One region of the Pseudomonas sp. TWI628 genome, then DNA from elsewhere that is predicted to be linked to it. Evidence: predicted binding sites of a transcription regulator. Region 1 holds the regulator's gene; each other region holds the start of a gene.

Region 1 (6,349 bases):
GCATGGGCAAGACCACCACCCTGGCCAAGCTGGCAGCACGCTATGTGCTCAAGTACGGCCCGCAGAACCTGGCCCTGGTGAGCATGGACAGTTTCCGCATCGGTGCCCAGGAGCAGCTTAAGACCTTGGGGCGCATCCTCAATGTGCCGGTTACCTATGTCGACCCGGGCCAGTCGCTGGCAGCAGCGCTGGAGCCGCTGCTGCGCAAGCGCGTGGTGCTGATCGATACTGCCGGCCTGCAGGCCAGTGACCCGGCCCTGCGCATGCAACTGGAAACCCTGGCCGGGCGTGGCATTGCCGCGAAGAACTACCTGGTGCTGGCCACCACCAGCCAGAAGCAGGTGCTGACGGCTGCCTATCACAGCTACAAGCGCTGCGGCCTGGCCGGCTGCATCCTGACCAAACTTGATGAAACGGCGAGCCTCGGCGATGTGCTGAGCCTGGCCATCAGTCATGAACTGCCCGTGGCCTACCTCACCGACGGCCCGCGCATTCCTGACGACCTGCACCTGCCGCGCCCGCACCAGCTGGTGACTCGCGCAGTCAACGTGCAGTTGCAGGACGAGCCCAGCGAAGAGGCGATGGCCGACATGTTCGCTGATCTCTACCACAATCCGCGACGTGCGGGTTGAGGGGCAAGCGTATGCAAAGTACCTACATTCCGGAGCTGGCTGTCGTGCGCTGCGCGTGGTCTGGGTCCAAGCGAGACAAGGTAAACAACGAACATGGGTAGCATGCATCCCGTACAGGTGATCGCCGTAACCGGTGGCAAAGGTGGCGTCGGCAAGACTAACGTTTCAGTGAACCTGTCACTGGCCTTGGCCGAACTTGGCCGCCGGGTGATGCTGCTGGACGCCGACCTCGGCCTGGCCAACGTCGATGTTTTGCTCGGGCTGACGCCCAAGCGCACCCTGGCTGATGTCATCGAGGGCCGCTGCGAACTGCGTGACGTGCTGTTGCAGGGGCCTGGCGGTGTGCGCATCGTGCCGGCCGCCTCCGGCACCCAGAGCATGGTGCACCTGGCCCCGGCCCAGCATGCCGGGCTGATCCAGGCCTTCAGCGAAATCGGCGACAACCTCGACGTGTTGGTGATCGACACGGCTGCAGGTATCGGTGACTCGGTAGTCAGTTTTGTCCGCGCCGCCCAGGAAGTGCTGCTGGTGGTGTGTGACGAGCCGACCTCGATCACCGACGCCTACGCGTTGATCAAGCTGCTCAACCGCGACTACGGCATGAACCGCTTCCGCGTGCTGGCCAACATGGCGCAGAGCCCGCAGGAAGGGCGCAACCTGTTCGCCAAGTTGACCAAGGTCACCGACCGCTTCCTTGACGTCGCCCTGCAATACGTCGGCGCCGTGCCCTACGACGAGAGCGTGCGCAAGGCGGTGCAGAAGCAGCGCGCAGTGTACGAAGCCTTCCCTCGCTCCAAGTGTGCCCTGGCCTTCAAGGCCATCGCGCAGAAGGTCGACAGTTGGCCGCTGCCAGCCAACCCGCGCGGGCACCTGGAGTTCTTCGTCGAGCGCCTGGTGCAACCCACCAGCGCAGGACCCGTGCTATGAATGCGAGCGGTTTCAAGATGTACAGCAAGGCGTCGAAAGACGCCCAGTTCGAGCTGGTGGATCGCTACGCGCCGCTGGTCAAGCGCATTGCCTACCACCTGCTGGCACGCCTGCCGGCCAACATCCAGGTCGAAGACCTGATCCAGGCCGGCATGATCGGCCTGCTGGAAGTGGCCAACAAGTACGACGCCAGCAAGGGTGCCAGCTTCGAAACCTACGCCGGCATCCGCATCCGCGGGGCGATGCTCGACGAGGTCCGCAAGGGCGATTGGGCACCGCGTTCGGTGCACCGCAATACGCGCATGGTCAGTGATGCGATGCGTGCCGTGGAAGCAAGAACTGGCCGCGACGCTAAAGATCATGAAGTTGCTGCCGAACTCCAATTGAGTCTCGATGATTACTACGGGATCTTGAACGATACCTTGGGTAGCCGCCTGTTCAGTTTCGACGACCTGTTGCAGGACGGCGAACACGAAGGGCTGCACGAGGACGGCGCCAGTGGCCAGGTCGAGCCGTCGCGCGATCTGGAGGACGAGCGCTTCCAGGCTGCCCTGACCGATGCGATCGCCAACCTGCCGGAGCGTGAGCGCCTGGTGCTGGCGCTGTACTACGACGAAGAGCTGAACCTCAAGGAAATTGGTGAGGTGCTGGGGGTCAGCGAATCGCGTGTCAGCCAGTTGCACAGCCAGTGTGCCGCGCGCCTGCGCAGCCGCCTGGGGGAATGGCGGGCACGTTGAGCCCGGGGTCGTTGCAGTCGTTTTCCACGTTGTACCGAATTTGAATACGCGTGCTCGGGGCCGAGCGCGTTTGAGACTGCTTGGAGGTCTACTTGAACAAAGACATGAAAATCCTCATCGTTGACGACTTTTCGACGATGCGGCGGATCATCAAGAACCTGTTGCGTGACCTGGGCTTCACCAACACCGATGAAGCCGACGACGGCACTACCGCGCTGCCGATGCTCGAAAGCGGCCATTACGACTTCCTGGTGACCGACTGGAACATGCCGGGCATGTCCGGTATCGATTTGCTGCGCAAGGTGCGTGCCCACGATCGCCTGAAGACCATGCCGGTGCTGATGGTGACCGCCGAAGCCAAGCGCGACCAGATCATCGAAGCGGCCCAGGCCGGCGTCAATGGCTATGTGGTCAAGCCGTTCACCGCCCAGGTGCTCAAAGAAAAGATCGAGAAGATCTTCGAACGCGTCAACGGCTGAGTCACGTCAGGGGGGCGCCATGGAATCAACACAGACGTCTTTGGGGGAGTTCGAGTCGACCCTGAAGAAACATGCCGAGGAACTGGTCGAGAGCCTGGAACGGGGGCGTTTCGGTGAGGCGGTGCAGCTGATTCATCAGCTCAACCAGACCCGCGACCGTGGCCTGTACCAGGAAGTCGGCAAGCTCACGCGTGAACTGCACAGCGCGATCGTCAGCTTCCAGATCGACCCGCAGATGCCGCAGGCCGAGGAAGTCTCGCAGATTACCGATGCCACCGAGCGCCTGTCCTACGTGGTCAAGCTCACCGAGGGTGCCGCCAACCGCACCATGGACCTGGTGGAGGAGAGCACCCCGGTGCTCAACGACCTGGCAGCCGAGGCGCAAGGCCTGAGCGTCGACTGGCAGCGCTTCATGCGCCGCGAAGTCGCAGCGCCGGAGTTTCGCGAGCTGGTCAAGCGCGTCGACAGTTTCCTGACGCACAGCGCCGAGGGTAACCGCAAGGTCGCCGGCCACCTCAATGACATTCTGCTGGCTCAGGACTATCAGGACCTGACCGGCCAGGTGATCAAGCGCGTCACTGCGTTGGTCACCGAAGTAGAAAGCAATCTGCTCAAGCTCGTGCTGATGGCCAGTCAGGTCGACCGTTTTGCCGGTATCGAACATGACCACCAGCAGCTGCGCGCTGAAAAAGATCAAGAAAAACATCCGACTCGGGGTGAAGGTCCGCAGATTCATGCCGATAAGCGTGAAGACGTTGTGTCCGGTCAGGACGACGTCGACGATCTGCTGTCCAGCCTGGGTTTTTAAGGAGCACGTTTAATGAGCTTCGGCGCCGATGAAGAAATCCTTCAGGATTTCCTGGTAGAAGCCGGCGAAATTCTTGAGCAACTGTCCGAGCAACTGGTCGAGCTGGAAAGCCGGCCCGACGATGCCGACCTGCTCAATGCGATCTTTCGCGGTTTCCACACTGTAAAAGGGGGCGCCGGCTTCCTTCAGCTGAACGAGCTGGTGGAGTGCTGCCACATCGCCGAGAACGTGTTCGACATCCTGCGCAAAGGTGAGCGCCGGGTCGACGCGGAACTGATGGACGTGGTGCTTGAGGCACTGGATACGGTCAACAGCATGTTCGGCCAGGTGCGTGAGCGCACTGAAGTGACCGCGGCTACGCCGGAGCTGCTGGCAGCCCTGTCGCGCCTGGCCGAACCTGCCAGCGCCGATGCCCCGGCAGCCGTTGTCGAGGCCGCGCCGGAGCCTGTGGCCGCCGAGGCGGACATCACCGACACCGAGTTCGAACAGCTGCTCGACTCACTCGATGCAGTCAAGGCCGAAGCGGCCGCTGCCCAAGCGCAGATGCAGGGCGAGACCCTGGGCGGCGCGGGTGACGACATCACCGACGCCGAGTTCGAATCGCTGCTCGACCAGCTGCATGGCAAGGGCCAGTTCTCGCCCGAAGTGGCCGCCGTCGAAGCGCTGGCCGATGCCAGCGCGCCGGTGAGCGACGAGATCACCGACGAAGAATTCGAGTCGTTGCTGGACCAGTTGCACGGCAAGGGCACCTTCCAGGCCGATGCCTTGCCGGCGGCCAGCGCTGCAGTGCAAAGCGTTGTCGCACCCGCCAGCAGTGACGAGATCTCTGAGCACGAGTTTGAAGCATTGCTCGACCAGTTGCACGGCAAGGGCAAGTTCACTGGTGAAGCCGTTGCTGGCGAAGCACCTGCCGCCGTGGCAGCGCCGGTTGCGGCCGTGGCTGAGAGCAAACCGGTCGCCAGGCCCGCAGCAGCCCCGGCTGCCGCTGTGCCGGCCGCCGCCAAGCCCGCAGCGCCAGCCCGTACTCCGGCCCCGGCCGCGGAAAAGCATGCCAGCGAAGCGGAAACCACCGTGCGCGTCGACACTGCGCGCCTGGACGAGATCATGAACATGGTCGGCGAACTGGTGCTGGTGCGTAACCGCCTGGTGCGCCTGGGCCTGAACAGCGGCGACGAGGCCATGTCCAAGGCCGTGTCCAACCTCGACGTGGTCACCGCCGACTTGCAGACTGCGGTGATGAAAACCCGCATGCAGCCGATCAAGAAGGTCTTCGGCCGCTTCCCGCGCCTGGTCCGCGACCTGGCTCGGCAGTTGAAGAAAGAGATCAACCTGGAGTTGGTCGGTGAAGAGACCGACCTCGACAAGAACCTCGTCGAGGCCCTGGCCGACCCGTTGGTGCACCTGGTGCGCAATGCCGTCGACCACGGTGTCGAGATGCCGGACGAGCGTGAAGCTTCCGGCAAGGCCCGCACCGGCCGCGTGGTGCTGTCGGCCGAGCAGGAAGGTGACCACATCCTGCTGTCGATCTCCGACGACGGCAAGGGCATGGACCCGAGCATCCTGCGCGCCAAGGCCGTGGAAAAGGGCCTGATGGACAAGGACGCGGCCGATCGCCTGAGCGAGTCGGACTGCTACAACCTGATCTTCGCCCCGGGCTTCTCGACCAAGACCGAGATTTCCGACGTGTCCGGCCGCGGCGTCGGCATGGACGTGGTGAAGACCAAGATTTCCCAGCTCAACGGCTCGATCAACATCTTCTCGGCCAAGGGCCAGGGTTCGAAGATCGTCATCAAGGTGCCGCTGACCCTGGCGATCATGCCGACCCTGATGGTGATGCTGGGCAACCAGGCATTCGCTTTCCCGCTGGTCAACGTCAACGAGATCTTCCACCTCGACCTGTCGCGCACCAACGTGGTCGACGGCCAGGAAGTGGTGATCGTGCGCGACAAGGCGCTGCCGCTGTTCTACCTCAAGCGCTGGCTGGTTCAGGGCCAGGTGCACGAGGAGCAGCATGAGGGCCATGTGGTGATCCTTTCGGTCGGTACCCAGCGTATCGGCTTCGTGGTCGACCAGCTGGTGGGCCAGGAAGAGGTGGTGATCAAGCCGCTGGGCAAGATGCTGCAGGGCACCCCGGGCATGTCTGGCGCCACCATCACCGGTGACGGCCGCATCGCGCTGATTCTCGACGTGCCGAGCATGCTCAAGCGTTACGCGGCACGGCGTATCTGATTTTCGGCGGCGCACCCTGGTGGGTTGCGTCGCCTAATGGAGTGTTTATGGCAGTCAAGGTCCTGGTGGTGGATGATTCCGGTTTCTTCCGCCGCCGCGTTTCGGAAATCCTCTCGGCGGACCCGACGATCCAGGTGGTCGGCACCGCGACCAACGGCAGGGAAGCGATCGACCAGGCACTGGCGCTCAAACCCGATGTCATCACCATGGACTACGAAATGCCCATGATGGATGGCATCACTGCCGTGCGGCACATCATGCAGCGCTGCCCGACGCCGGTATTGATGTTCTCCTCGCTGACCCATGAAGGCGCCCGTGTCACCCTCGACGCGCTGGATGCCGGTGCGGTGGATTACCTGCCGAAGAACTTCGAAGACATCTCGCGCAACCCGGAGAAGGTCAAGCAGCTGCTGTGCGAGAAGGTGCACACCATCTCGCGCAGCAACCGCCGTTTCGGCGGCTACACCAGCCACGCGCCGGTCACCGCACCTGCGCCGGCCAGCAGCCATGCAGCCGCCAGCAGCCTGGCCAGCGCCG
Region 2 (6,349 bases), on a different contig from region 1:
GTTTCTCGAGCAGTATCCACAGGTGCAACTGGACATGGTCCTGCTCAACCGCCGTGTCGACCTGATTTCCGAAGGCATCGACGTGGCCCTGCGCGTACGCGACCTGGGCGACGAGGACCCGGCGCTGGTCACCCGCCGGCTGCGCCAGGCACAGATGCAGCTGGTGGCAGCGCCGGGCTTTGCCGACCATCTGCGCGACCCCGCCGAGTTGGCCACGTTGCCCGTGCTGGGTGCCGCCGAAGCTGATCGACTGGTGCACTTTCGCTTGTTCGGGCCCAATGGCCGGCAACAGGAAATCGCCCTCGAGCCACGCCTGGCGATTGACGATTTTGTCGTGCGCAACGCTGCCGTGCGCGCCGGGCTGGGTTTTACCGCCTTGCCCAGCATGTTCTGCGAAGAGGAACTGGAGCGCGGCGAGCTGGTGAAGCTGCTACCGGACTGGTCATTGCCAGGCGGTTACCTGCAGGCGGTCTACCCTCATCGACGAGGCTTGTTACCGGCCGTGCGGGCATGGATAGACCACCTGGCGGCGTCATTCGAAGCGTGTGGGGAGCGTTATGTCTAGGCAGAAGATCAGCGAAGACCAGGTGGCGGCGTTCTGCCTGGGCCTGCCGGGTGCGCGGGAAGACTACAAATGGGGCGGTATCCGGGTGTTCTCCGTGGCCGGCAACAAGATGTTCGCGGTACTCGACCTGGCTGGGGCGGGGTTATCGTTCAAGGTGGCCGATGAGCTGTTTCTGGGCTATTGCGACCGGCCTGGCGTGCGGCCAGCGCCTTATCTGGCACGAGCGAAGTGGATCAGCATGGCCACCCCCTACCCCATGGGCCGGGATGAGCTGTGCGACCTGCTGCAGCGCTCGCACCAGCTGGTGGTGCGACGGCTGCCAAAACGGTTGCAGGTTGGCCTGCTGGACTGATCAGCTGAACGGCAGGAAACGGCTGCCCAGGAACAGGTAGTCGAGCCAGAACACCTGGTGCAGCAGCACGATGCCCCAGAACACAAGCTGGAAGGACAGTTTGCGCGTCTTGTGCCGGAACAGCTGCTGGGCAACCAGCGCGCCGGGCCAGCCGCCCAGCAACTCGCTGGCATGCAGAACCTTTTCTGGCGTGCGCCAGGCATCGCCCTGGGCTTGGCGCTTGTCCTGCCAGTACAGCAGGAGGCTGATCAGGCTGGCCAGCGGGTACATCGCCAGTGGCACCCAACTCTGCCCGCTCCAGCCCATATTGGCCGCGCCAAGCCCCGGCAACAGGCACAGCACCGCCAGCAGCAACAGTTTCAGGCGTGCATTGCGCACGCCCTGTGTGCGTTCGGCGCCGCGTGGCGCCGTGCTCTGTGCCCGCGCCATGTCAGCTGTGCGCCGTCGACCAGTCCACCCAGCCGAACTGCCAGGTCGCCAGAATCAGCAGACCAAAGACGATGCGGTACCAGGCAAAGGCCGCGTAGCTGTGGTTGGCGATGAACTTCAGCAGCGCGCGAACGGCAATCATCGCGAAGATGAACGAAGTCACGAAGCCGAGGGCGAATACCGGCAGGTCGCTCGGTTCGAACAGGTGGCGGTATTTGTAGCCCGAGTACACCGCTGCACCGACCATGGTCGGCATCGCCAGGAAGAACGAGAATTCGGTAGCTGCCTTGCGCGACAGGCCGAACAGCAGGCCGCCGATGATGGTGGAACCGGAGCGCGAGGTGCCCGGGATCATCGCCAGGCACTGCACGAAACCGATCTTCAGGGCATGGGTCCAGCGCATGTCGTCGACGTGGTCGACTGCCACGGTGTGCTGGCGACGCTCAGCCCAGAGCATGATCACGCCACCAATCACCAGCGCCGTGGCCACGGTGATCGGGTTGAACAGGTATTCGTGAATCAGGTCGGCGAACAGCACGCCCAGCACCACCGCCGGCATGAACGCCAGCAACAGGTTACCGGTGAAGCGCCGAGCCTTCGGCTGGCTGGCCAGGCCGAACACCACTTCGAGGATCTTGCCGCGGAACTCCCACACCACCGCAAGGATCGCCGCCAGTTGAATGATGATGTTGAACGCCATGGCCCGTTCGCCACCAAACCCTATCAGGTCGGCGACGATAATCTGGTGGCCGGTACTGGAAATGGGCAGAAACTCCGTGAGCCCCTCGACCACACCTAAGATGATTGCCTGGAAGGCAGTCCAAAAATCCATTATTCCCCCGATGAAGCACTGCTGCTTGCAGGCCTCTTGTTCTTGGTTTGCTTGTGATTACCGCTCGCGGCGCGGCCTTTTTACAGCGACTGCCGGCGCCGGCGCCAGTGGAAAAGTTCACCCCGGCTAAAGGTTTCATCTTGCCCGGCCGAGATCCTATCAAAGCGGCAAGGCAAAGGCTCGTGCGGCCCGTGGCAGAGTAGCCAATAACTAGCACTTAGCCATTAGTCGAGTGCCTGCCGCCAGCAAAGCGTGTTTGGATGCACCTGAATAAAAAGAACAATGCAGGAGTGGGTTCAATGAAGGCATTGCGGTCGATGTCGATCAGCCGTCGTCTATGGCTGATTCTGGTGGTTGCGGTGGGCATGCTGGTGGTGCTCGGCCTGCTGATGCTGCGCCAGATCCATGGCGACTTGTACCAGGCCAAGGCGGAAAAGACCCGCCACGTGGTGCAGACCGCCGCTGGCGTGCTGGCCTATTACCAGGGCCTGGAGGCCGCCGGTACGCTCAGCCGCGAGGCAGCCCAGCAGCAGGCCCTGCAAGTGGTGCGGGCGCTGCGCTACGACCAGAACGACTATTTCTGGATCAACGACCTGGGGCCGAAGATGATCATGCATCCGGCCAACCCCAAGCTCGATGGCCAGGACCTCTCCGCCATTCGCGACCCGGACGGCTTCGCCGTGTTCAACGAGATGGTTGCCCTCGCCCGCACCCAGGGCGCCGGCCCGGTCGACTACCGCTGGCCCAAGCCGGGCGCCAGCGAGCCGGTGGCCAAAACCTCCTATATCCAGCTGTTCAAACCCTGGGGCTGGATCATCGGTTCCGGCGTCTACGTCGACGATGTGCAAGCCGAATTCGCCCGCCAGTTGCGTGATGCCTCGCTGGTAGGCCTGGCCATCGCCGTGCTGATGGCCCTGGTGGTCATGCTGATCGCCCGCAGCATTGCCCGCCCCCTGCAGGAAGCCGTGCAGGCCATGGGCAACATCGCCAGCGGCGAAAGCGACCTGACCCGCCGCCTGGATACCCACGGCCGTGACGAGATCACCTGCCTGGGCCAGCACTTCAACCAGTTCAACGGCAAACTGCAAGGGGTGGTCGGCCAGCTTCAGGGCGCGGCCCACGCCCTGGCGCAGTCGGCCGGGCACGTCGGCGACAATGCCGGCGCCGCACAGCAGCGCAGCGCCCAGCAGTCCCTGCAGATGGACCAGGTGGCGACGGCGGTCAACGAAGTGACCTACGCCGTGCAGGACGTGGCCAAGACCGCCGAACAGGCGGCCGGTGAGATGCGCGCCGCGCAGCAGCAGGTGGAGCACGGCCAGCAGGCCATTCACGGCAGCCTGCAGCAGATCGACCGCCTCTCGGCGACCATCGACCAGGCCGTGCAGGTGATCCGTGATCTGGCCGGGCACAGCACCAAGATTGGCGGTGTGCTGGAGGTGATCCGCGCCATCGCCGAACAGACCAACCTGCTCGCCCTCAACGCTGCCATCGAAGCGGCTCGCGCCGGCGAACAGGGCCGCGGCTTCGCCGTGGTCGCCGACGAGGTACGCCTGCTGGCGCAACGTACCGCGCAGTCGACGGCCGAAATCCACACCATGATCGAGCACCTGCAAGGCCAGTCCGATGCCGCTGTCAAAGCCATCGACACCAGCAGCGAGGCCTCGCGCCAGACCGTGCAGCAAGCCCGTGAGGCCGGTTCCAGCCTCAATGCCATCAGCCAGGCGCTGCACAGCCTCACCGCCCTCAACGCCTCGATCGCCAGTGCCACCTTGCAGCAGTCGCATGTGGTCGAGGAAATCAACCGCAATGTGCTGGACACTGCCGGCTTGTCGCAACAGACCGCCGATGCCGCACGCCAGTCCAGCGACGCCGGCATGGCCCTGGGGCAACTGAGTCAAGAGCTTGAACAGCTATTGCGCCAGTTCCGGGTCTGAACCGGCTGTCATCACCGGCCCGTGAGCGGGCCGGTGCGGGGTACGCGCTACACCTCCCGTCCTGCACACGCTACAATCGCCGCCCTTTGCCAACCAAGGATCGCCGATGTCCGGCCTCGAACTCATCGCCGCCGTGCTCGGCGTCACCGCCGTGTGGCTTACCGTCAAACAGAACGCCTGGTGCTGGCCAATCGGCCTGGTCATGGTGCTGATCTATGGTTGGCTGTTCTACGAGGTGAAGCTGTACTCGGGCATGCTGCTGCAGCTGGCCTACGCCGTGCTGCAGCTGTACGGCTGGTGGCAGTGGAAGCGCCCGGACCGGGTCGAGGACGCTCGCCAGGTCTCGCGCCTGCCAACCTGGGCGCTGCTCGGCGGCTTGCTGGCGGGGCTGCTGCTGAGCGTGGCACTCGGTGCGGCGATGGCCGGCTGGACCGATGCCGCCCTGCCCTGGCTGGATGCCACGTTGACCGGTTTCAGCCTGGTCGCGCAACTGTGGATGGCGCAGAAGCGCGTGCAATGCTGGCCGCTGTGGATCGTGGTGGATGTGGCCTATGTCGGCCAGTACCTGCACCAGCAACTGTATTTCACCGCCGGTTTCTTTGCCGTACTGACCCTGATCGCGGTCCGCGGCTGGCTGGAATGGCGCCGTGCCCCGGCCCTGGTGCAAGCATGAAAGTCCTGGTGCTGTGCGGCCCCGAATCCAGCGGCAAAAGCTGGCTAAGCGGTGAAATCCAGGCGCATTTCGGCGGCATCGTGGTGGCCGAATACGTGCGTCACTTCATCGACCAGGAGCGCCGCGACACCTGCTATGCCGATATCCCCACCATCGCCCGCGGCCAACTGGCCTGGGAAGACCAGGCCCGCCGGCAGGCACCTGAGCTGCTGATCCTCGATACCCACCTGCTCAGCAACATGCTGTGGAGCCGCGCCCTGTTCGACGCTTGCCCGCCCTGGCTGGAACAGGCTTTGCTTGCCCGTCATTACGACCTGCACCTGCTGCTCAGCCCGCAAGGGGTGGGCTGGGTCGCCGATGGTCAGCGCAGCCAGCCGGCGCTTGCCGACCGCCAGGTGTTTTTCGATGACAGCCGCCGCTGGCTGGAGCGCCATGGGCAACCGCTGCAGCTCATCGAAGGTGACTGGCCGCAACGCAGCGCGACCGCCCTGCTAGCGGTTCAGCGGCTGCTGCAAGGAAAACCCCCGCTCTGCCCCACCGAGTGTTAACCCCATGACACACCCGACTTAGGCCAAGCCCCCGTTTCTGCGGGCTCCCAGCCATTTGTGGGGGCAGTGTCAAGGTTGTGAAACATTCGTGAAAAACGCCCTTCGGCTAACGCAAATGCCGGGCCAAACGCCCAGTCACCGAAAACCTGTCTCAGCGCTGTTACAGCAAATTGCAAGCTAGTTCAGGCAATGCGCTCAACCTGCTGATTTTCAACAGTTATCCAAATACGGCACGGCTTTCGCTCTCCTCCTTCGCACCGCTGCACAAGACCAGCGCACGAAGAAGGAGTAGCCGTCATGGGGAAACTGGATAGAGGCGTCTTTCGCCTGCTGCTGGTCAGTTGTGCACTCGGTTCGGCGCTGCCCGCACAGGCCGATAACGGCATCATCGTGATCACCCGCGATGTGCAACCGCGCATGGCCATTCGTGCGCCCCTGGCGCCCGACCCCTACCCCACCACCGCCAATGCCAACCCCGCCCCGCAAGTGCTCAAGCAGACCAACGAGTTGAGCGATGGCGACTTCGCCAGCATCACCAGCGGCACCGGGATTTCCTCGCTGATCACCCAGCAGACCGACAACCTCGGCGGCCACATCGGCAACCAGACGCAGCTGTCGAACCAGGCTGCTGGCCGAGGCACCGGTTCGGGCAACGGCATTTCCAACATGGTCAATTCGAGCGTCCAGCGCGGTCTTGCCCCACTGCAGATCCTCACCGGAGGCAAATGAGATGAGGCAGACGCTGTTTATCCTGGCCCTGTTGAGCAGTGCCTCGGCGCTGGCGCAATCACCAATACCCTCGCCGGTCCCGGTGATCAACGATGCCACCATCGACAATTCCGGCGCGCGGTACCAAGGCAACTTCAGCGTCAACCAGGCCGCAGGCGATGGCCAGCAACAAGCCAACGCCCGGGCGATCGCCACCGGCCACGAGGCCGCCGCGACCACGCAGATCCGCCAACGCCAGCTGTCGATTGTCGACCCCAACATGGGCGCCAGCGCCAGCATCCAGGGCA
Region 3 (6,349 bases), on a different contig from region 1:
GTCGATAGGCATCCAGGGCATCGGCTGCGCTGAAGCGTCGTACCAGAGCGCCGCACGCTACGCCAACGAGCGCCTGCAAAGCCGCGCCGCCACCGGCCCAAAGGCGTCTGAGAAGGCCGCCGACCCGATCATCGAACATGGCGATGTGCGGCGCATGCTGCTGACCATGCGCGCCCTCACCGAAGGCGGCCGCGCCTTTGCCGCCTATGTCGGCCAGCAGCTGGACCTGGCACGCTACGCCGAGGATGGTGGTGAACGCGAGCATGCCCAGCGCCTGGTCGCGCTGCTGACCCCGGTGGCCAAGGCGTTCTTCACCGACAACGGCCTGGAAAGCTGCGTGCTTGGCCAACAGGTGTATGGCGGCCATGGTTACATCCGCGAGTGGGGCCAGGAGCAACGGGTGCGCGACGTGCGCATCGCGCAGATCTACGAAGGCACCAACGGCATCCAGGCCCTCGACCTGCTCGGGCGCAAGGTGCTGGCCGATGGTGGCCAGGCCCTGGCCTGCTTTGCCGCCGAAGTGCGGGCCTTCAGTGCCGGGGCACCACTGCACCGCGAAGCCCTGCAGGCCAGCCTGGCGCGCCTGGAAGCCACCAGCGAATGGCTGCGGGCACGGGCACGCGAGGAGGCCAACCTGGTCAACGCCGTGGCCGTGGAATACCTGCACCTGTTCGGCCTGACCGCCTACGCCTACATGTGGGCGCGCATGGCGGCGGTGGCCCAGGCCAGGCACGCCGAAGACCCGGCCTTCCATGGCGCCAAGCTCGCCTGTGCGGCGTTCTTCTTCCAGCGCCTGCTGCCGCGCAGCCTGGCCCTGGATGCCAGCATCCGCGCCGGTAGCGCCAGCCTGTACGCGATGGCAGCCGAGCAGTTCTGAGCCGGCAAGGGAGCGCTTCCTGCTTGCCGCGAAGCGTTCTCAATCGCTGGAAATCCCTTGCGAAACCGACGAAAAACACACATAACTGATAGTCATTCGCCATTACCTCGGTTCTCGGGAGCCCCTTTGCAGGGGTAGAATGCGCAAAACCCGGAGCCACGATGAACCAAGACCGCCACAATCCCAGCCCAGACGATGCCATCACCGACGCCGCCGCGCACTGGTGCATGCGCCTGCACGCCGACGATTGCACGCAGGTCGAACGTGAAGCCTTCGCCCGCTGGCTGGCGGCCGACACGCGTCACGCCGAGGAATACCAGGCGATGCTGGAAATCTGGCAAACCGCCGAGCTGTTGCCGCGCACCGCCACGGTCATCGACTTCAACCCGCCTGCGCGGCATGTGCCACGGGCACGCCACTGGCGGCCACTGGCGTCGGCAGCGGCGCTGGCCCTGCTGGTATTGCCGCTGGCCGGTTGGGTGGGTTGGGAGCAAGGCTGGTTGCCCAACCACTATCAGCACTTCGAAGCCGGTAACGAGATGCAGACCGTGCAGTTGAGCGACGGCAGCACGGTCGAGCTCAACCTCCATACCGAACTGACCTACCTCAACTACAAGGACCAGCGTCAGGTCACGCTCAAGCGCGGCGAGGCCTTCTTCAAGGTGCAGCACGACAGCAGCCACCCGTTCATCGTCCGCGCCGGCCGCGGCCAGACCCGCGTCACCGGCACCCAGTTCAACGTCTGGAAGTACCAGGACCAGGTCAAGGTCACGCTGGTGCAGGGTTCGGTGCTGGTCAGCAGCGATGGCAGCGCTGGCGGCTACCGCCTTGGCCCTGGCATGCAGGCCAGCTACCACACCGGGGATTTCGAGCCGCAACTGGCCGAGAACAGCGACTACGACAACAGCCTGGCCTGGCGCGACGGCAAGCTGGTGCTCGACAACCTGAGCCTGGAACAGGCCCTGCCGGTGATCAACCGCTACCTCGACGCCCCGCTGCTGCTGGCCGACCCCGGCACCGGGCGCATCCGCATCAGCGGCATCTACAACACTCGCGAGGTCGAGCGGCTGGTGGACAACCTGCCCAAGGTGCTGCCGATCTACCTGACCCGCAGCAAGGACGGCAGCACCGTCCTCAACAGCATCTCACCGCCCCCCACCAAGGGCTGACACCTTACAACGTCATCGCTGCCAGCCAGCCGAACGCCAGCAGCGGCAAGTTGTAGTGAAGGAAGGTCGGGACCACGGTGTCCCAGATGTGATGGTGCTGGCCATCCACGTTCAGCCCCGAGGTCGGGCCGAGGGTCGAGTCCGACGCCGGCGAGCCGGCATCGCCCAGGGCACCTGCGGTACCGACGATGCACACCGTGGCCAGCGGGTCGAAGCCCAGTTGCACGCACAGCGGCACGAAGATCGCCGCCAGGATCGGCACCGTCGAGAACGACGAGCCGATGCCCATGGTCACCAGCAACCCCACCAGCAGCATCAGCAAGGCGCCAATGCCCTTGCTGTGGTCGATCCACTGCGCCGAAGCCTCGACCAGGCTGTTGACCTCACCGGTCGCCTTCATCACATCGGCAAAGCCTGAGGCGGCGATCATGATGAAGCCAATCATGGCCATCATCTTCATGCCTTCGGTGAACAGGTCGTCGGTGTCCTTCCAGCGCACGATGCCCGACAGCGAAAAGATCAGGAAGCCGACCATGGCACCGATGATCATCGAGTCCAGCCACAGCTGCACGATGAATGCCGCGGCAATCGCCAGCCCCGCCACCAGCAGGGTCAGCAGGTTGTACTGCACGCTGACCTGCTCGACCTGCTCGATGCGCGCCAGGTCGTAGTCGCGCTTCTTGCGGTAGCTGATGAACACCGCCAGCAGCAGGCCGACGAACATGCCGGCGGCCGGGATGGCCATGGCGTGGGTGACATTGACCCCGCTGACATCGACCCCGGCCCGGGCGACGTTGGCCAGCAGGATTTCGTTGAGGAAGATGTTGCCAAAACCCACCGGCAGGAACATGTACGGCGTGATCAGGCCGAAGGTGATGACGCAGGCGATCAGCCGGCGGTCGATGCGCAGGCGGGTCAGCACGTACAGCAGCGGTGGCACCAGCAACGGGATGAAGGCGATGTGGATGGGCAGGATGTTCTGCGACGACACCGCCACCACCAGCATCAGGCCGATCAGCAGCCATTTGACCTTGCCGCCGTTGGCATGGCCCTGGCGGTCGATCATGTTCAGCGCGCGGTCGGCCAGGGCATGGGCCAGGCCCGACTTGGCGATGGCCACGGCGAAGGCGCCGAGCAGCGCGTAGGACAGTGCCACCGTGGCGCCGCCACCGAGGCCGCCGTTGAAGGCCTTGAGTGTGCCTTCGATGCCCAGCCCGCCCACCAGGCCACCGGCCAGTGCGCCGATGATCAGGGCGATGACCACATGCACGCGGGACAGGCTGAGTATGAGCATGATGCCGACGGCGGCGATCACTGCGTTCATGGTTTGGAGTTCCTCATAGCGGCAGACAAAAAAGCGCGCACTGTGACGGAGTGGGAGTTGGATGTCAAAAGCGCCATGTTGCGGCGCATTTCGCTGGCAATTTAAATTGAATGTTTGAATAAAGAAAAAAGCGCCAGGGCCGATATAGGGGGAAGCTCAGAGATGCCTGCCTTTAGGTTTTCAGCGCCTGTGAGATCGAGCGCCGCGCGGGCGGCGCTCGATCTCACAGGCGCCAAATACCTCAAGCCAAACACCTCCCAGCCCCACCGCCAAACCCTTACTGACAAAAAAAGGGATTCCCCACATGCCTTTGCGACAACTTTCCATCCAGTGGAAGATCACCCTGCTCGCCGGTCTCTGCCTCGCCAGCATCGTCACCCTGCTCGTCGGCCTTTCACTGTACCGCATGGACCACAGCTCGGACCTGGTCAAGGCCAGCAGCATGCAGATGCTTTCCGAAGCTGCGCAGTCGCGCATCGAGTCGCAAGGTGAAGTCCAGGCGCTGAACATCCGCCGCCAGTTCATGGACGCCTACCAGTACGGCGCGGGCTTCTCGCGCCAGGTGCTGTTCCTGCGGGAACAGGCGGAAAAACGCTTCCTCGACGCCTTCGACCTGCGCGAAGACCTGACCCGCCAAGTGCGCGCCGCACTGCAAGCCAACCCCGACCTGCTCGGCCTGTCGCTGGTGTTCGAACCCAATGCGCTGGACACCAAGGACAGCCTGTTCGCCGGCAAAGCCGAGCTGGGCAGCAACGAAACCGGGCGCTTCTCCCTGTACTGGTCGCAGCCACGCGCCGGCCAGCTGACCGCCATGGCCCTGCCCGAACACGACTTGGCCAACACCGAGATCGGCCCCAGCGGCCAGCCGGCCAACACCTGGTGGACCTGCCCGCGCAGCACCGGCAAGGTCTGCGTGGTGGAGCCGTATTTCTACGACATCGACGGCCAGCGCGTGCTGATGACCAGCATCGTCTTCCCACTGGCAGTCAACGGCAAGATCATTGCCACCCTGTCCATCGATATCAACCTCAACAGCCTGCAGGCCCTGAGCCAGGATGCCAGCCGCAGCCTCTACGAAGGCCGCACCACGGTCGGCATCCTCAGCCCGGTCGGCCTGCTGGCTGGCTACAGCGCCGACGCCAGCAAGCTGGCCCAGCGTTTCGACCAGGTCGACCCGCGCCAGGGCGCCGAGCTGGTAGGCAAGCTGGCCACTGGCAAGCTGAGCACCCTCCACGACCAGGCTCGCCTGAAAGTGCTGGCGGCCTTCGAACCGATCCCCGGCGCCCAACCCTGGGGCGTGCTGCTGGATGTGCCGGAAAATGCCCTGACCGGTCCCGCCGAAAAGCTCAAGCAAGAGCTCGACACCCTGAACACCAGCGGTACCCTGCTGGAGCTGGGCCTGGGCCTGGCCGCAGCGATCGCCGGCCTGCTGCTGGTCTGGCTGATGGCCCGTGGCGTGACCAAGCCGATCCTCGGTGTGGCAGCGATGCTCAAGGACATCGCCAGCGGCGAAGGCGACCTGACCCGCCGCCTGACCTACGACAAGCGCGACGAACTCGGCGAGCTGGCCGGCTGGTTCAACCGCTTCCTCGACAAGCTGCAACCGACCATCGCCGAGGTCAAGCGTTCGGTGCAGGCCGCCCGCGGTACCGCCGACCAGTCCTCGGCCATCGCCACTGAAACCAGTGCCGGCATGGAGCAGCAATACCGCCAGGTCGACCAGGTGGCCACCGCCTCCCACGAAATGAGCGCCACCGCCCAGGACGTTGCCCGCAGCGCTGCCCAAGCTGCGCAAGCCGCCCGCGAGGCCGACCAGGCCACCCGCGAAGGCCTGGCGGTGATCGACCGCACCACCACCAGCATCGATGCCCTGGCCGCCAACATGAGCGAGGCCATGGCCGAAGTCGAAGGCCTGGCGCAGAACAGCGAGAAGATCGGCTCGGTGCTGGAGGTGATCCGCTCGATCGCCGAGCAGACCAACCTGCTGGCGCTCAACGCCGCCATCGAGGCGGCCCGTGCCGGTGAAGCCGGCCGTGGCTTTGCCGTGGTCGCCGATGAAGTGCGCAACCTGGCCCAGCGCACCCAGGAGTCGGTGGAAGAAACCCGCCAGGTGATCGAAGCCCTGCAGACCGGCACCCGCGATGTGGTCGGCAGCATGGACCACAGCCATCGTCAGGCCCAGGGCGGTGTGGAGCAGGTCAGCCAGGCGGTGACCGCGCTGCAGCGCATCGGCCAGGCGGTGAGCGTGATCACCGACATGAACCTGCAGATCGCCTCGGCCGCCGAAGAACAGAGCGCGGTGGCCGAAGAGATCAACAGCAACGTCGCGACGATCCGCGATGTCACCGAATCGCTGTCCGGCCAGGCCAACGAGTCGGCGCGGGTCAGCCAGTCGCTGAACAGCCTGGCCAACCAGCAACAAGCGCTGATGGACCAGTTCCGCGTCTGATCCCCCGCCCTGGCCCGGGCCGCCGTGCCAAGCGCACAGCGGCCCGGGCACGCTTCACAACTCGTCATGCGCGCTCAGGAAACGACCACTACCCATTAGCTGGTCAAGCAACAGCAATGCCCCCTGCACATTGGGCCTGGCCCCCATTGGCAATACCTCGCTGCCGGCCTCGCTGGCATCGTCATAGCCCGACGCCATGACCAGCAGGTGCATCTGGTCGGCGTTCAGGTAGATATGGTGCTGCCCGATGGCATAGGACTGGATCAGGCTCAAGGCGCCGGTCACCATGGGCGTTGCCGATGACGTACCGCTGTAGCTGGCGGTGTAGTCGCGATCATCGCCGGGCTTGTCCTGCAGTTTGCCGTAGGACAGGGTCATCACGCTGTCACCCCAGGCATTGAGCATGCGGTAGCGATAGTGATGGTTGGAGAACTGATGCGCCTTGCCATCCCAGGATTGGCAGGCGCCCACCAGAATCGCTCCGGCATCGCCGTGATCGTTGAAGTGAGGCCAGTGCGAAAGGTCGACTC

The links. The regulator FliA, encoded in region 1, starts transcription of late flagellar genes. The targets are predictions, from matches to a motif close to CTAAAGTTTNNNNNNNNNNNGCCGNTAA.
Region 2: a site for FliA is predicted at 2,306-2,333, ahead of ABE528_RS08985 (methyl-accepting chemotaxis protein). Genes of this name have one in related genera too.
Region 3: a site for FliA is predicted at 3,489-3,516, ahead of ABE528_RS25145 (methyl-accepting chemotaxis protein). Genes of this name have one in related genera too.

What each region holds. Positions count from the first base shown of each region.
Region 1 covers NZ_JBDJMM010000004.1:88,700-95,048, forward strand. Annotated here, with positions in the region: gene flhF (flagellar biosynthesis protein FlhF) at 1-632, shown strand, start outside; gene fleN (flagellar synthesis regulator FleN) at 726-1,559, shown strand; gene fliA (RNA polymerase sigma factor FliA) at 1,556-2,296, shown strand; gene ABE528_RS04370 (chemotaxis response regulator CheY) at 2,401-2,775, shown strand; gene ABE528_RS04375 (protein phosphatase CheZ) at 2,795-3,583, shown strand; gene ABE528_RS04380 (chemotaxis protein CheA) at 3,596-5,812, shown strand; gene ABE528_RS04385 (chemotaxis response regulator protein-glutamate methylesterase) at 5,860-6,349, shown strand, end outside.
Region 2 covers NZ_JBDJMM010000009.1:59,448-65,796, forward strand. Annotated here, with positions in the region: gene ABE528_RS08965 (LysR substrate-binding domain-containing protein) at 1-565, shown strand, start outside; gene ABE528_RS08970 (MmcQ/YjbR family DNA-binding protein) at 558-917, shown strand; gene ABE528_RS08975 (DUF1294 domain-containing protein) at 918-1,346, opposite strand; gene ABE528_RS08980 (undecaprenyl-diphosphate phosphatase) at 1,348-2,178, opposite strand; gene ABE528_RS08985 (methyl-accepting chemotaxis protein) at 2,478-4,112, shown strand; gene pnuC (nicotinamide riboside transporter PnuC) at 4,219-4,785, shown strand; gene ABE528_RS08995 (AAA family ATPase) at 4,782-5,333, shown strand; gene ABE528_RS09000 (hypothetical protein) at 5,631-6,062, shown strand; gene ABE528_RS09005 (adhesin) at 6,064-6,349, shown strand, end outside.
Region 3 covers NZ_JBDJMM010000041.1:8,300-14,648, forward strand. Annotated here, with positions in the region: gene ABE528_RS25130 (acyl-CoA dehydrogenase C-terminal domain-containing protein) at 1-877, shown strand, start outside; gene ABE528_RS25135 (FecR family protein) at 1,039-2,046, shown strand; gene ABE528_RS25140 (Na+/H+ antiporter family protein) at 2,051-3,370, opposite strand; gene ABE528_RS25145 (methyl-accepting chemotaxis protein) at 3,675-5,819, shown strand; gene ABE528_RS25150 (S8 family serine peptidase) at 5,874-6,349, opposite strand, start outside.